DNA from 3 places in the Tissierella pigra genome. Region 1 is predicted to be linked to each of the others. Evidence: riboswitches for the same ligand, from Rfam matches in the RefSeq annotation. Region 1 holds a riboswitch; each other region holds the start of a gene.
The links. A riboswitch is a leader RNA that binds a small molecule or an ion and turns the genes downstream of it on or off. The one in region 1 is predicted to bind thiamine pyrophosphate.
Positions count from the first base shown of each region.

Region 1 (5,624 bases):
ATCTGAATTTAAAATTAAGCTCTTTATAATTTGAACCTTCTGGATAGATAAATATTTGAGTAGTCTTACCTCCTGACCATTCTGTCATTATATAATCATCTTCTTTAATTAATCTTGTCTTAATCTCCATTCTATTCTCCTTATTATTTTCATAGTCTTGCACATGATACATAACTGTCTAATATGCTGAAAAACTTATAATATGTATATATTTTATAACAGATAATTTGAAATCGCCACTATAAGTTTGATTTTCAACTGATATGCCTTCAATCCCTTCTTACAATATGCCACTACACTTTTTAGCAGTGGAAAAAATCGTCTATATGTTATAACATACAGACGATTTTTATCATTTCATTTTATTTCTTTTTAACAGGGTAGCATACTTCCGTTACTAATTCTTCTGGATTCTGTGTTTCATAAGGACTAACATGGTAAATGCAGAAGGACAAACCATTAAATTCATATCCATTATCTCGAATCCAATTGGCTACAGCTTCATTCACTTCTATAACTTGGTCATAACTTCCTTTGTAAGTAGCTGAAGCAATTTGAATTGGCGCAACGGTCTTAAATTTAACATTTTCAGTGTCCTTATAGTTTCCACGGACTGATTTCTGAACTTCTATATCCACGTTGCTTTCCTTATACTCTCCATCATGAAAGATAGCTAAAGTATAACATGGGTCACCATCTTGCATATGAAGAGACGCTGTTTCTTCCATGAGAATATTCCAAAGCATTCCTTCTTGCTCATAGTTAGGAATTATCTTACGTACACTTGCCACATATCTTTCAGGAAGCTCTTTTAACGTTACATTATAATTCATTGTCTTATCATCCTTTCCAAGTCTCTGAATAGTAGTCTCAATGAGCAGTAAACGTCGATGGATTTCCTCCGCTTGTTCTTGAATTTCTGTCTGTTTTAATAATAAATATTCCTTTAGAGCTTGTGGATTTTCATAACTTTTCAGTATTTTAGAAACAGATGCCAAGCTAAATCCCATATCTTTTAGTGCATTAATACGACCTGCAAGAGGCAATTGTGCTTCGCTGTAATATCTATAACCTGTAAAATCATCTATACTCTCTGGAATAAGTAAACCAATCTCATCATAATGACGTAGCATTCTTATACTGATCATTGATAGTTTTGAAAAATCACCTATTTTTAACATTTATCTTACCTCACATATATGTGTTTTTTGAGCTCAATTATAGTATAAAGCATACCATAGTGTAAGAGTCAACAGATAATTTAAAAATTATCTGCTGACTCTTACACCATACTATCTAAATTAAATATGCAGATCTAAAAACAGTCATCAATTTTTTCCTTTCTTAAACATACTTTTTAACTCCTTAGCTGCTTCTTTTATATCTGGCTGGGAAATAATAGCTGAGACCACTGCAAGCCCATGGATATCTATACCTTCAAACTCTGGTATTGTAGTCTTATTAATTCCTCCAATTACCACAATAGGCAGTTCAATATGTTCTCGTATTCGTGCAAGTTCATCTATGGATGTAAGCTTTGCATCTGTTTTCGTATCAGTTGCAAACATTGCTCCGATACCAAAATAGTCTGCATCATCTGACTGGGCCTTTATTGCTTCTTCAAGGGTAGATACAGATACACCAAGAATTTTATTGTCGCCGATCAATTTTCTTGCAATGGTTGCAGGTATATCACTTTGACCAATGTGTATACCATCAGCATCAACTGCTAATGCAATATCAATTCGATCATTAATGATTAATGGAATCTGATATCTATCTGTAATTTTCTTTATTTTCATTGCTATTTCAAAAAATTCTAAAGATGAGCAATTTTTTTCTCTCAATTGTATTACAGTACAACCACCTAAAATAGCTTGTTCTACAGCAGTCTCCAGTTTTTCTGTACTCATAAGCTCTCTATCTGTTATAAGATAGAGTGTATAATCAATATTTGGTTTCATCTATCTTCACCCTTTCTACAAAATATGTGCTATTCATATTTGATAAAGCATCAATAATACCAATATGAAAACTACCTGTTCCCATTTCTCTAGTTTTTACAAAGGAAAGCTCACCAGCAATTCCCATTACAACAATTCCTGTAACTGTTGCTGTATAGTAATCTTTTGTTATACCACAGAAACTACCTACAAGTGCAGATGTCATACAGCCTGTACCAGTTACTTTAGAAAGTAGTTTATGGCCGTTGGTTATTTTAACAATACGAATGCCATCTGAAATAACATCTACTTCTCCTGTAATTCCTACAACACAAGAATATTTATTCGCCACTGACTTTGCAATAGCTTCTGCATCATTTTTTTCATCTGCTTTTGAAGTATCAACTCCTTTTGTAGACACACTTAGTCCAGCTATAAAGGAAATTTCTGATAAATTTCCACGAATTACATCTATTTTTATTTCTGAGAGAATTTTTTGTGTTGTTTCGTTTCGCAGTGTGGACGCTCCTGCTCCAACAGGATCTAAAACTACGGGAATATGAAGTTTATTGGCTTTTTTTCCAGCTCTAATCATGGAATCAACAGTTCGTTGATTTAAAGTTCCTATATTAATTACAAGAGCGGAAGATATTGAAACCACTTCTTCCACTTCTCCAACATCATCAGCCATAATAGGTGATGCTCCAATTGCCAAGATGGCATTTGCACAATCATTTACTGTAACATAATTAGTGATATTATGAATGAGTGGACTTTTTATCCTAATTTCATGAAGTAAATCTGCACAATTATTAGTTAAGTAATTCATTAGTACTCCCAACCTTTCTTTTATTTATAATAAAGCATATAGAACCAATAGCTACCATTACAGATAAGGTAGACACCTGTTGATTTTCATTTTCATTACAAATCTCCTTTACTTTCCTTGATGTTCAAACCATTTTTATATAGGTCATAGAAATGGTGTGTTGGTCCATTACCCTTACCAATATTTAAGGAATGTTCTATTGCTGTTGTAATATATTTTTTAGCCTGTTCTACGGCAATAGACATAGGCATACCATGTGCAAGATTGGAAGCAATAGCCGAAGAAAAGGTGCAACCTGTCCCATGGGTATTTTTCGTATTTATACGCTGGGTTTTAAAATAATAAAACTCTTTACCGTCATATAAAATATCCAGTGCATCTCCAATAGCATGACCACCTTTAACAAGAACATTTTTACATCCCATGTCATAAATAAGTTTTGCTGCTATTTTCATATCTTCTGTGTTTCTTATTTTGATATTTGATATCTTCTCAGCTTCTGGAATATTAGGTGTAAGTAAATCAGCATAAGGTAGTACAACTTTAATCAACGTATCTATGGAATCGGGGTCCATAAGCGGACACCCATTTTTCGCATACATTACAGGATCAATTACAACATTACATGGCTTATATTGCTCAAGTTTTCTTGCTACTGCCTCCATGCAAAATTGTGTAGACAGCATGCCAATTTTCACAGCATCAACTTCAATATCTTCAAATACTGCATCAATCTGACTTTCAATCATATCTGGAGTAATATCCTGTATATCCATAACACGGCTGGTATTTTCTGCTACTACTGAAACAATGACACTCATTCCAAATACTCCATGTGCTGAAAATGTTTTTAAATCTGCCTGTATACCAGCACCTCCACTACAATCTGATCCAGCAATACTAAGTACCTTTTTCATTTAAACTCCTCCTTTTCTTCTTTATATATAATAAACTAGGGTACTTCCCTATATGGAGAAGCACCCTAATCAAATACAATAATGTAAGTGATTTGCTTCCCTACGTTGGTATTAACCAACAGGTTCAAAGGGTCAGGTTTTACCTTCTCAACTATTTCTAGTCCCCCCGCAAATATTAACTATATTCATTTTTTACTTAATAATCCTATCTTAAATAATAATAGGGTACTTCTCTACACGGAGAAGCACCCTAATCAAATACAATAATGTAAGTGATTTGCTTCCCTACGTTGGTATTAACCAACAGGTTCAAAGGGTCAGGTTTTACCTTCTCAACTACTTCTAGTCCCCCCGCAAATATTAACTATATTGAGTATATCTTATAATAATAACATAATCAAGGTACAAAATATAATTTATTCTCTAACTTTATTTATATAATGATTGCTGTCTTCAACAATTATAGTCATACTATCATCAGATATTAGATTTAAAAAATTATCTAAAAAAGTATAATTACTCTTTAAGATATAATTCAATAATCACATATATAAAAATAATATATAATTTAATAAAACTTTTTCAGCTATATAATTGTCTAATAGACAGATAATAAAAATGAGCTCATATTTTATTCTCAAGGAGGTGGTTATACTGGAAAAATTAGTTCTTAAAGCAATAAAGGGAGATGGTGAGAGTTTTGGCCTTCTTATAAATAGCAAAAAAGAAGATTTATATAGAATTGCATATAGCTATGTACACAATGAACAGGATGCACTTGATATTATAGGGGAAGCAGTCTATAAATCATATATATCAATAAGTAAGTTAAAACATCCAGAATATTTTAATACATGGATCGTTCGTATAGTCATCAATTGTGCTATTAATTTTATAAACAAATCTAAAAGAATTTTATATCTAGATAATAAGACTATAGAAAGTTTAAATAATGAAAAAAATGATATTGTGGAATCCATTGACTTAAAAGAAGCCTTAGAAAAGTTAGACCATAATTATAAAATTGTCATAATATTAAGATACTCTCAGAACTTAAAGTTGAAAGAAATAGCTGAAATTCTAGAACTTCCTTTAAGTACAGTAAAAACTAGGCTTTATAAGGCAATAGAACTTTTGAAAATAGAACTTAAGGAGGGCGAAGATTTTGAATAATAATATTGATGATTTGAAAAAAATTTATTCAGATATAAAAATACCTGATGCCTTAAACGATACAATTAACAATTCAATAATAAAGGGAGAGAATTATATGAAAAAAAATAATAAAAGCAAGAAAAAAATAATTAATAGCTTTATATCAGTAGCTGCGGCAGTTGGAATATTTACTCTTAGTATAAACATTTCCCCATCCTTTGCAAATAGTCTTGAAGGTGTTCCCGTTTTAGGCACACTAGTTAATATACTTCAATTTAATAATGGAAGTTCTCAAGGAGGTAAAATAACTGACGGCATTGATGTAAATTTTATATCTCTAGACCAAAAAAAAGATTCTGATATTATCACAATAAACTTTGATGGCTTTAATAAAGAAAACCAAGAAATTGCACCATTTTTTAATGTGGATTATAAGGAAGCACCTTTTACAATGACATTTTCTATATCTGGTGCAAGAGGTCTTTCTGCCAATAAGTACTTTGAAGAGTTAAAAAAGAGTGAATATATCCAAGATATCTATGAATTAATGACTTTAGATGACTCTGCACAAAGATTCAACATAGTATTTAATCAACCAATTGATTTCAAAGTAGAGGAATATAAAAATCCTGCTTATATAAAAATACAAATTTCAAAAAATACAGAAAAAACTTCAGAACAAAAAATATATTCCATAAGAACTAGTTCTTATGAAAAAGGAGAAGAATTTGCTTTTCTTGAAGAAATGTTATTTGAAATAGAAGACCTTAGAATTTTAAA
Region 1 is NZ_JAHLPJ010000001.1:2,338,420-2,344,043, forward strand. It holds gene KQI41_RS11415 (HutD family protein) at 1-130, opposite strand, end outside; gene KQI41_RS11420 (MerR family transcriptional regulator) at 363-1,181, opposite strand; gene thiE (thiamine phosphate synthase) at 1,329-1,964, opposite strand; gene thiM (hydroxyethylthiazole kinase) at 1,948-2,772, opposite strand; gene thiD (bifunctional hydroxymethylpyrimidine kinase/phosphomethylpyrimidine kinase) at 2,868-3,689, opposite strand; TPP riboswitch at 3,769-3,867, opposite strand; TPP riboswitch at 3,954-4,052, opposite strand; gene KQI41_RS11440 (sigma-70 family RNA polymerase sigma factor) at 4,308-4,862, shown strand; gene KQI41_RS11445 (DUF4179 domain-containing protein) at 4,855-5,624, shown strand, end outside.

Region 2 (5,624 bases), 2.1 Mb from region 1:
TTCAGTAAGATATATAAATAGTTTCTGAAGTGGTATATTACTTATTTCAATATTATTATTTCTTATATATTTGAATTCTTCTTCAGTGAAATCTCCATATATACCTACTATATTAGTAGAGCCAAATTCTTCCTTGTGAATTACCTTTTTATTATCTGTAACTTGATCTATCACATCTTTACGACCAGATAGGAAGTAAGATTTTTCTTTAAGCTTACTTACTTCATCTTTTAATGCAACCTTTTCATTATTCAAAATGATTACCTCTTCAAACATATTGGCAACTTCGTCTATTAAGTGGGTTGATATGATTATTGTCCTTGGATTTTTTTCATAGTCTTCTAAAAGTAATTGATAAAACTTATATCTCATAGCCGCATCTAAACCTAATGTGGGTTCATCAAACATGGTAATCCTTGCTCTTGAAGCAAAACCTATAATTAATCCCACAATAGTTTTATTTCCTGTTGATAGCTTCATCAGTTTTTTCTTTGTATTTAAATTAAATTCCTTAATTAGATAATCTTTATATTCTTCATCCCAATTCTTATATATTATACTGGCCATTGCCAATACATCTTTTACCTTTCTTTCCTTAATAGACTCTGGAAAATCCTTGATTAAACATATATCACCCATAGCATGAGAGTTTTCAAAAATTTCTTCACCATCTAGATTTATCTCTCCACTATCTTTTAATGTTTGACCAGATATTAGATTTAATAATGTGGTCTTACCTACTCCATTTCTTCCAAGTAATCCATAAATCTTATTTTCCTCAATGTTTAAATCAATATCTGTAAGAACTTTAGATTTTCCATAGGACTTGTTTAATTTCTTTACCTCAATCACACTATTCCCCTCCTTTATATTCTTCAACAAATTCTGCAATTTCTTCTTTAGTTATTTCAAGCCTGTTGGCTTCTTCCATTATATTTGGTAATATTTCTTTAAAAAACAAACTTTGCCTCTTTTTAATTATCTTCTTCCTAGCACCTTCTGCTACAAACATACCAATACCTCTTTTCTTGTACAAAATCCCTTCATCAACTAAGATATTTAGTCCCTTTCCAGCAGTGGCTGGATTAATTTGATAAATCTTTGCAAATTGATTTGTAGAAGGCGATTGTTCTTCTTCATTTAGATGCCCCATTAAAATATCATTTTCTATTATTTCTGCTATTTGTATATAAATAGATTTATCTGAATTTAAATCTAACAACTGAACCCCTCCTTATTTATATGTTGATTGGTTAGTTAGTTATGTAACTAAGTATATATGTATTTTGAATTTTTGTCAATATCTTTTCTAAATATTATAAAATTCTTCTTGACATTATTTATCTTTACATTTATAATTAATTTGTAATCATTACAACTTAGTAATAATTATTGTTATATGGCATTATATATTTAAAGGATGTGAAAAGATGAATGAAACCTTTGAAGATTTAGTAAATGAGTTAAAGAATAAAAATATCCGTCTTTCTCACCAAAGGTTAAAGGTTTTAGAGTATCTAAACAATAATAGAACCCATCCAACTGTTGATGAGATTTTTAAAGATTTACAAAAGGAAATTCCCACATTATCAAAAACAACTATTTATAATACATTAAATGCCTTAGTAGACAGCGATTTAGTAAAAGTTTTAACTATAGAGGATAATGAAGCTCGTTATGATAGTACTACTAAAGATCATGGACATTTTAAATGTAGTTCTTGTAAAAAGATATTTGATTTTCAAATAGACTTCGATTCATTAGAAATAAAAGAATTGGATAATTTTAAAATCCATAATAAGGATATGTATTTTAAAGGACTATGTTCAAATTGTAGTAAAGTTAATTAGTTTAATATTTAAAAAAATATAAAATATAAAATTAGGGGGAAAAACAAATGGAAAACAACAAAACTATTAAAAATCTTATGGAAGCATTTGCTGGAGAATCTCAAGCAAATAGAAAGTACTTAGCGTATTCAGAAAAAGCTGAATCAGAAGGAAAAATAAATGCTGCAAAATTATTTAAGGCAGCAGCTGATGCTGAAACTATTCATGCTCTTAGACATTTCAAAGTAGCAGGTAATGTTGGAACAACTGCTGAAAACCTTGAAGATGGAGTAAATGGTGAAACTTTTGAATTTGAAACTATGTATCCACCTTTTGTAGAAATTGCTGAAGCTGAAGGTAATAAAGCAGCAGTACAAACATTTACTTATGCCATGGAAGCTGAAAGAGTTCATGCAAAATTATATCAAGAAGCTTTAGATAATCTAGACAGCGAAGAAGAAGTTTTCTACTATCTATGTCCTGTTTGTGGAAACATTGAAAAATTCGTACCAGAAAAATGTAGTATTTGTAATGTAGCTGGTTCAAAATTTATTAAATATTAATATAAGCTAATTTTAAATTAATCAAAAAGACAGAGAAAATCCTCTGTCTTTTTATTATTTAACTTTAAAAAAAATTAAAGCATAATTCCTATATTTGTTAATGGCTTTTCATTTCAAATCATCTATATTAGTAATATAAACCTTCAAAACATTGGTTTTGGCAATCAATTTCAGTAAAAAATATCCACTAATTCCGCCAACTAAAGAACTTAGAATAAATGGACCTACAAAAAATATTAATGTACTCTCTTTTCCCAAAAAGTACTTGGCTATAGAGTAAGAAACTACTGCACCAATTATACCAGTTCCAACTACTTCACCTATAATGGCATAGATTGACTTATTAGTGTTTCTATACAATATTCCAGCTAAAAATGCCCCAATCATACTACCAGGAAATGCTAGTAAGGAACCAGTACCTAATAGATTTCTTATTAATGAAATAAGAAAAGCAACTGCAATTCCATACCAAGGTCCAAATAATACTGCCATTATTACGTTTATCACATGTTGTACAGGAAATACCTTTGCGATTCCTAAAGGAATATAAATAATATTGGAACTTACCACTCCAATTCCTATTAGTAAAGAAGATAGGGTTAGCTTTCTCAAATTCACGATATCACCTCCTTATAGAAAACAAAAAAAGCACAAATCCATGTAGGACTTGCGCTGAATTAAACATATAAATAAATGCTAAATCTTTACACTTCCCTACGCTAGTATTACCCAGATCAGGTTAAGGGATTAAAGACTTTATAGGGTCTTTTTCTCAGCTAGCCTTTCTAGCACTCCCAGTGAATAATTTTTATTTAGTTTTCAAATATATGAAAATAATATCACAATTAAATTTAATAATCAATTTAAACCTTATTTTTTATAAAAGTAACCCTTTATACTGAAAAAACAATATAATAAGATTTCTTTCCTATTTCACCAATATATTTGGTAATGTATAATAGTCTGTAAGTCCAGATATTATATTATTTTTTCCTATTCTAGTATAAATACCTGCAAATTTTTCCTTATACATAAAAAGTCCAACTATAGATCTAAACTCCTCTACTTTTATCTCATTATCTTCAAATAAAATATGTTCTCTAGTGAAAGGTGTAAAGAATTCTTGATATAAATAATCTTTATTAAAGGAGTCATCTAGTCTTTTCTTCCACTCATCTTGTGTTAAATCTCTGCCTGCATATACGCCTTGGGAAGCATTTAAATCTAAAGGTTTCATTATATATTTATCTTTATTGTTCAAGACTTCATTATAGACCTTATTATCTCCCTTAAATAGTCCAGTAACAGGTATATGATTCTTCACAAATTTTCTTTCTTCCTCTGATAAAAATTCCAGTGTATCTTCATCATGTAATATCTTAAATATTATTTTATTGTGTACTACTTGAGACCTGATGGAACTAAAAGAGTGGTTTTTATAGTTTTTAATAGTCTTAAAATGGCTATATTGCAACATTGTGTGTCTAAGATAGTTTTTTATAGTTTAACCAAGTCGATTTCAAATTGGCTAATTTTTGGCTAAATATTTCAAAGGAGGAATAAAAGATGACTGGAGATGTATACGATTATAATGAATACAGAATCTATATTATGTCAGGAGAAAAAAGAATAATAATCAATTTTGAAGATGGAGAATATGAGTATTGGAGAAAAAACGGATTACCCTTTAACAGAGGTATTGAGTTTGATTATGATAAGAAAAAGATAATTAAATTTTATTAAAAGAAATAGGACCTTAATGGTCCTTTTCTATTGTTATTTTTTCTCCATCAAATGATAAAATAACTTCTCTACTTTCTTCCGTTATTCCTAATTTATTCATCCATGCATTAGGCAATATCAGTCTATATCCTACTGCCTCTCTAGAAGCTGTACCTCCTTTTTTGTTTATGCTTATTTTTGCTATTCTAGTCTCTGTATTTAGGCTTTTAGCAATTTTAGCATTTCTTTCATCAGCTTCATATTCTCTGATGAAATTTTCTATTTTAGCCTCCCAATCATCATCCTGAGATTCACATATCATTCCTAGATATGATTCATCTTTGTGTTCATCTAGTGTCTTTATATCTAAATGAATTTTCTCATCCTCATGATAATAGTAGTACGTGAATAAATTTGTTTGTATTTGGTCTATGTTTTTATTCCAAATCATCTTAATCTCTCCCTCTATTTTATAATTTGCACTTTTTCGCCGGTTTCAGCAAATCTGTTTCTAATCATTTCGTCAATGTATAGTTTCTTGATGATTGGAAGTATAACTTCACTTCTAGTTTCTATATACCATTTTGCATCTGTTTTTGTTTCTAGCATATAGTTTTTCATTTCTGTCACAATTTCCGGGGTGATGGCAATGTTTGTGTCTGATAATGATATTCTAGCATTTGGAGAAAGTTTCGTATTCATGTCTATATATACTCCCCTATCTGCTACTTCTAACTTTTCAAATTTTTCTATAAGGTCTTTTCTGATGTCGTTTGCCCAAGCTATTTGTTTTGGTGTTCCTGTTAATTCTTTTAACATTTCCTTTTCCTCCATTTCTAGGAGGTAGCTTAAACTTAATCCGAATTGTGCTTGGTAGTCTACTCCGTATTTTTCTACCATTTCTCTTGTCATTTTATGAGCTTCTATAAACATCTTTTTCATTCTGCTACCTCCTCGTTTTTTTATTTTTATTTCCTTTTCTTAATTATATTATATACCATTGGACACCAATAGTCAACACTTATTTATAAATTATTTGAAATTATTTTTAATGCCACAACCATTGAAAACACTATTCCTAGTCGATTTATTGTAAATTATTATAAAAATATTTCAAATAAAAATAAAAAAGACTAGAATTAATCTAGTCTTAAATTACTTATAATATAAATTCTAAATTATATTTCTTTAATAAATTAGAAAGACTATTATATGTAATCAATATTCCTACAGCATATCCTATCGTAAATGCTATAATTATTGCTATTATATACTTTTTATTCTCTATTATCTTCTCTTTCATAGAATCACCTCAATATATAATTCTATAAATCTTTTAAAAATCCTTCTATTACATAAAACTTACTTCTAAGCCTTTAATCCCTCTGTATAGATGTTTTATATATGTAAGACACCTATTCTATTATTATGTATATTTCCTATCCTCTGTACGTCAATAAATCGGTCAAAATTAAGCGAATGGACGTTTCTGCAAAAAATAAAAAAAGAC
Region 2 is NZ_JAHLPJ010000001.1:239,211-244,834, reverse strand. It holds gene KQI41_RS01325 (ATP-binding cassette domain-containing protein) at 1-852, opposite strand, end outside; gene KQI41_RS01320 (GntR family transcriptional regulator) at 854-1,222, opposite strand; gene KQI41_RS01315 (Fur family transcriptional regulator) at 1,431-1,850, shown strand; gene KQI41_RS01310 (rubrerythrin family protein) at 1,898-2,392, shown strand; gene thiW (energy coupling factor transporter S component ThiW) at 2,501-3,010, opposite strand; TPP riboswitch at 3,087-3,198, opposite strand; gene KQI41_RS01300 (hypothetical protein) at 3,321-3,716, opposite strand; gene KQI41_RS01295 (hypothetical protein) at 3,959-4,135, shown strand; gene KQI41_RS01290 (hypothetical protein) at 4,149-4,565, opposite strand; gene KQI41_RS01285 (hypothetical protein) at 4,580-5,056, opposite strand; gene KQI41_RS01280 (hypothetical protein) at 5,274-5,417, opposite strand.
Region 2: linked by a shared signal. The riboswitch ahead of thiW (energy coupling factor transporter S component ThiW) and the one ahead of thiD (bifunctional hydroxymethylpyrimidine kinase/phosphomethylpyrimidine kinase) in region 1 are both predicted to bind thiamine pyrophosphate.

Region 3 (5,624 bases), 540 kb from region 1:
GCTGCTAGTCTCTCTCATCCTAATATAGTAAATATCTATGATGTAGGAGTAGAGAATGACGGAAATAATCAAATTTATTATATAGTCATGGAATATATAAAAGGTAAGACATTGAAGGAAATTATAAAAGAGAAAAACAAACTATCCATTGAAAATACATTAGAATATTCATATCAGATTGCAGGAGCTTTAGAAAATGCTCATAAAAATGGGATAGTCCATAGAGATATAAAACCTCATAATATTATGATTACAGAAGATAATAGGGTTAAAGTTACAGACTTTGGTATAGCAAGAGCGGTGACAAATTCTACAGTAACAACTACATCTAATGTATTGGGTTCGGTTCATTACTTTTCTCCAGAACAGGCAAGAGGCGGATATACAGATGAAAAGTCAGATATATACTCTCTTGGAATAGTTATGTATGAAATGGTTACAGGTCAACTTCCATATCAAGGAGAAAGTCCAATTACAGTTGCTTTAAAGCACGTTCAAGAGGACATTAAGCCGCCTAGAGAATTAAATAGCAGTATACCAGTAACCTTTGAAAATATAATCTTAAAATGTGTTCAAAAAAGACAAGCCGATAGGTATAGTAATATTACAGAGTTAATAAAAGATATTAAAAGAGTAGAAGATAATATTGGAGATTTTAGCATGGAAGATACAAATAATTATGATTCTCATACTAAAATAATTCCAGCAATTAATGTAGAGGATGTTGATACTATGAAAAAAACCAAAGATATAAAACAAGTAAAAAAACCTAAGAAAAAAGACAGTGGTGGTAAAATGGTATTCTTAGGTATATTGTTGGCATTTTTATTGGCTACATCTATATTTTTTGGTTACTTCAGATTAAAGAATTTCTTTGTTGCAGGGGATTTAATTACTGTTCCAGATTTACGAGGTAAACAAGAAGAAGTTGCTAAAAAAGAAGTTGAAGACTTAGGATTACAGTTTAAAGTAGTTGCAAGAGTTAAAAACAGTGAATTTAAAGCTGGAGAAGTAATCTCTCAAAATGAAGATCCAGATTCAAAGGTAAAAAAAGATTATCCTATAGAAGTAACCATAAGTGAAGGAGATAATTTAGTGAAGGTTCCTAATGTAGTAAATAAACCTTTAGCAGAAGCAGAATCAATGTTAAATGATGAGGGACTGAAAGTAGATTTACAATATGAGAATTCAGATACAGTGCCTGAAAATACAGTAATTAGACAAGAACCAAATAGTGGAGAAAGTGTAGAAACAGGTACTAGAATTACCTTAATAATAAGTCAAGGTGAAGAAGTCAAATCTGTAATTATGCCAAAATACACAGGAAAAAACATTGAAGAAGTAAAGAAAGATATAGTCAAGCTAGGTCTTGTAGTAGGAGAAGTAAGAGAAGAGCCAAATGATAATTTAGAAAAGGGAATAGTTATTTGGCAAAGTTACAATCAAGGAACGACTTTAGAGACTAAAACAGCTGTAGATTTATATGTAAGCAGTGGTCCAATTGGTGATACAGATAATGATAATGGTGATAATGATGATAACAATGAATCAGGAAATAAAGAAAGTCCAATAACATTTACCTTGACTCTCCATCAAGATAGAGAGGAAACTAGGATAAAAATCATAAGAATTCAAGAAGGAATTAGTAAAATTGTTCATGAAAAAACATATAAAGCAGATGAAGGTATAGTTACTCTAACCCTTCAAGGGAAAAAAGGTTCTCAGTTTGAAGTATACTATGATGATATGTATCAAGATACCATTCCTAAAAATGAATAGGAGGAGTTTATGCTAAAGGGAATAATAGTAAAAGGTGTCGGTGGTTTTTACTATGTAAAAACAGAAGATAATATAATTGAATGTAGAGCGAGAGGAGTATTCAGAGAAGAAAATCTAACTCCTTTAATTGGAGATAAAGTAAGGATTAGAATAAGTGATGAAGATAAGACAGGATATATAGAAGAAATCTATCCAAGGAATTCGCAACTACTAAGACCTCCAGTAGCAAATATTACTCAAGCCATTATAGTTATGAGTATAAAAAAACCAGATATTAATACATGGCTTTTAGACAGATTTCTTTTAATGGCAGAATATGAAAATCTGGAAGTCACCATATGTCTAAATAAATCTGATTTAGATTTAGATAAGGGATCCAGGCTTAAAAACATATATGAGACAGCTGGATATAAAGTGATTATGACAAGCGCAATAAATCATATTGGTATAGAAGAATTAAAAGATACACTAAATAACAATATTTCAGTTTTTGCAGGTCCTTCAGGAGCAGGCAAATCTTCACTTTTAAATGAAGTAAACAAAAATTTCAAACTAGAAACTGGAGATGTAAGTGCTAAAACTAAAAGAGGTAAACATACTACTAGACATGTGGAGCTATTAGAGTTAGATGATAATACCTTTGTTTTAGATTCACCTGGATTTAGCTCTTTAAATGTGGATTTTATTGAAGAAGAATCTGAACTTAGGGAATATTTTAGAGAAATAAGAGAATATGGACAAAAGTGTAGATTTATTAGTTGCCTACATGGAAATGAGCCAGATTGTGAAGTAAAAAATCAAGTAGAAAAAGGAAATATTTCAAAAGATAGATATGAAAATTATTTGCTTTTTTTAGAAGAGATAAAAAATATAAGGAGGTACTAAAATGGCTAAAATCGCACCTTCGTTACTTTCAGCAGATTTTGCTAATTTAAAAGAAGATATAGAAAAAGTAGAAAATGGTGGTGCAGACTATCTTCACCTAGATGTAATGGATGGAATCTATGTTCCCAATATTACCTTTGGACCTCCAGTTATAAAAAGCTTGAGAAAGGTAACTAAACTTCCCTTTGATGTACATTTAATGATAGATAGACCTGAAAGATATATTAAAGACTTTGTAGATGCAGGAGCAGATTTAATTACAGTGCATGAAGAGGCAACTATTCATCTTCATAGAACTATACAGGAGATAAAATCTTATGGTGTTATGGCAGGTGTTTCGTTGAATCCTGCTACTCCATTAGAGAATATAGAGTATATTTTAGATGATATAGACTTAGTACTTATTATGACTGTAAATCCTGGATTTGGTGGTCAATCTTTTATTGAAGCAATGAAAGATAAAATAAGAAAACTAAGACAAATTATTGATAATAAAGGTCTAGATATTATAATTCAAGTTGACGGGGGAGTAAAGCTTGGCAATGCCAGGGAAATCCTAGATTGTGGAGCTGACTTATTAGTAGCTGGTTCTGACATATTTGGAGCTGAAGACGTAGAAAAGCGAACTAAAGAATTTAAAGAGTTGTAAAAATTATATTCTATGATATAATGTAATCAATTGAATAGAAAAATTTTAGCACTAGGGGAGCCAAAAGGCTGAGAGCGGATTTATCCCGACCCTTATGACCTGACCTGGATAATGCCAGCGTAGGGAAGTGTGTATTAGCCTTTAAATACCCATTACCTATTGTTGGCAATGGGTCTATTTATTTAAAGGAGGAATTTTAATGCAAAAAAGATGGAGTGTAAAGATGTTGACAGAAGGTGGTATGATGATTGCATTAGCAACCATACTAAGTTATATTAAGGTATATGAAGCACCGATGGGTGGTTCAGTAACTGCTGGGAGTATGATTCCAATAATGTTATTTGCAATTCGTTGGGGTATATTACCAGGAGTAACCGTAGGTGGTGTTTATGGAATATTACAATTTATACTAAAACCTTATTTTTATCATCCTTTACAATTTATTTTAGACTATCCTTTAGCTTTTGGGTTATTAGGATTAGCAGGAATTGCATATTATATAAATGAGAAGGAATCATTTAAAGGGTATATATGGGTTTTTCTAGGTGTCCTTATGGGAATATTGGGTAGAATGTTATCCCATGTTTTATCAGGTGTAATATTCTTTGCTGAATATGCAGGTGACTTAAACCCTTGGATTTATTCAATACAGTATAACGCTTACTATCTTTTACCTGAGTTAATTATTTCTTATATAGTAATTGCGATTATATGGAAACCTTTAGAAAAAGCAATAAAAGCAAAATAACAAAAGGAAGTGCAGTATGAAGGGATTAATAGTTTCAAGTGGAACCATTACTAATTATAATAGGTTAAAAGAAATAATAAATGAAGTGGATTATATTATATGTGCAGATGGAGGCATGGAACATCTGATGAAAATAAATAAGCTGCCAAATGTGATTTTAGGAGACTTGGACTCAATAAGTAAGTTAACTTTAGAATATATAGTAAATAAAAACATTCCCATTGAAAAGTATTCATCTATTAAGGATTCAACAGATACAGAATTAGCTATGGAGTATTTAATAGATAGAGGATGTGATGAAATCGTACTTATGGGAGTAACAGGAACGAGACAAGACCATACAATGGCAAGTATATTGTTACTTGATACCTTATATAATAGAGGAATTAAGGCAAATATAGTAGATGATAACAATATAATTTATTTAACAGATAACTATCTGGAAATAGAACACTTAGAAGGCCATTATACTTCTGTTATACCTATATCAAATACTGGAATAATCGTATCTTTAAAAGGATTTTTCTATAACTTGGATAATAAACTTATTCCTTTTGGTTCCACCCTTGGGATTAGCAATAAAATCGTTGAAGATATTGGGATAGTTAAAATCCATAAGGGAAAAGCGCTAATATTTATATCAAAAGATTAAACATAGGATGTATCCTTGAAGTTTTTGTAACTATTTATTAAGTACATGAATAGAATATATCAAAGTACTTAGGGGTGTTCTTATGAAATGGTTTTGTTATAAATATATTAGAAGAATGAAAAAAATAGTAGGCATAACTTTGGCGGTTTTAGGACTATTGATTATTATAAAATTTATACCCATAGAGGTTCTACTAATATTCATAGGAATAGGGCTGCTTGTTATGGGAGGATTGATTCTAAAAATAAAATAAGGCTTTCCTTTATAATAATGGAAGCCTTGTTTTATTTTTTACATAATTATAATGCTCTTTCAACATATCCAGATCTTAAACATCTAGTACAAACATTAACTTTTTTTGTTCCACCATTAACAACAGCTCTTACAGATCTAATGTTAGGTGACCAACTTCTTGAACTCTTTTTATTTGAGAAAGTAACTTTGTTACCAAATACTTTTCCCTTTCCACATACTTCACAAACTTTCGCCATTCCAAACACCTCCTTAACTATATGAAAATACTTATAAGTATTTTTATACTTCAATAATAACACATTATATTCTAACACAATAATCGGTAAAAATGCAACTAAAATGTATTATTATATTATTATAATCATATGATTTAGTTGAACTATTTTAAAATTTGGGGTAAAATATAAAATATGGCATATTTAAAATAAGGAGGCGATTATTTATGTCAGCCAAAACTAATACCGAATATGGAGTAATTAGTATAGATGATAATGTCATAGCTACTCTTGCAGGAATATCAGCAATGGAAAGTTATGGTATAGTAGGTATGGCTTCTAAGAATGCGACAGATGGATTGTTTGAACTGTTAAAATCAGATTATTTAGCTAAAGGCATTAAGGTCTATACAAAAGATGAAAAATTGACAATTGATTTGC
Region 3 is NZ_JAHLPJ010000001.1:1,798,438-1,804,061, forward strand. It holds gene pknB (Stk1 family PASTA domain-containing Ser/Thr kinase) at 1-1,779, shown strand, start outside; gene rsgA (ribosome small subunit-dependent GTPase A) at 1,789-2,664, shown strand; gene rpe (ribulose-phosphate 3-epimerase) at 2,666-3,313, shown strand; TPP riboswitch at 3,357-3,456, shown strand; gene thiT (energy-coupled thiamine transporter ThiT) at 3,513-4,061, shown strand; gene KQI41_RS08740 (thiamine diphosphokinase) at 4,078-4,713, shown strand; gene KQI41_RS08745 (hypothetical protein) at 4,796-4,966, shown strand; gene rpmB (50S ribosomal protein L28) at 5,013-5,204, opposite strand; gene KQI41_RS08755 (Asp23/Gls24 family envelope stress response protein) at 5,411-5,624, shown strand, end outside.
Region 3: linked by a shared signal. The riboswitch ahead of thiT (energy-coupled thiamine transporter ThiT) and the one ahead of thiD (bifunctional hydroxymethylpyrimidine kinase/phosphomethylpyrimidine kinase) in region 1 are both predicted to bind thiamine pyrophosphate.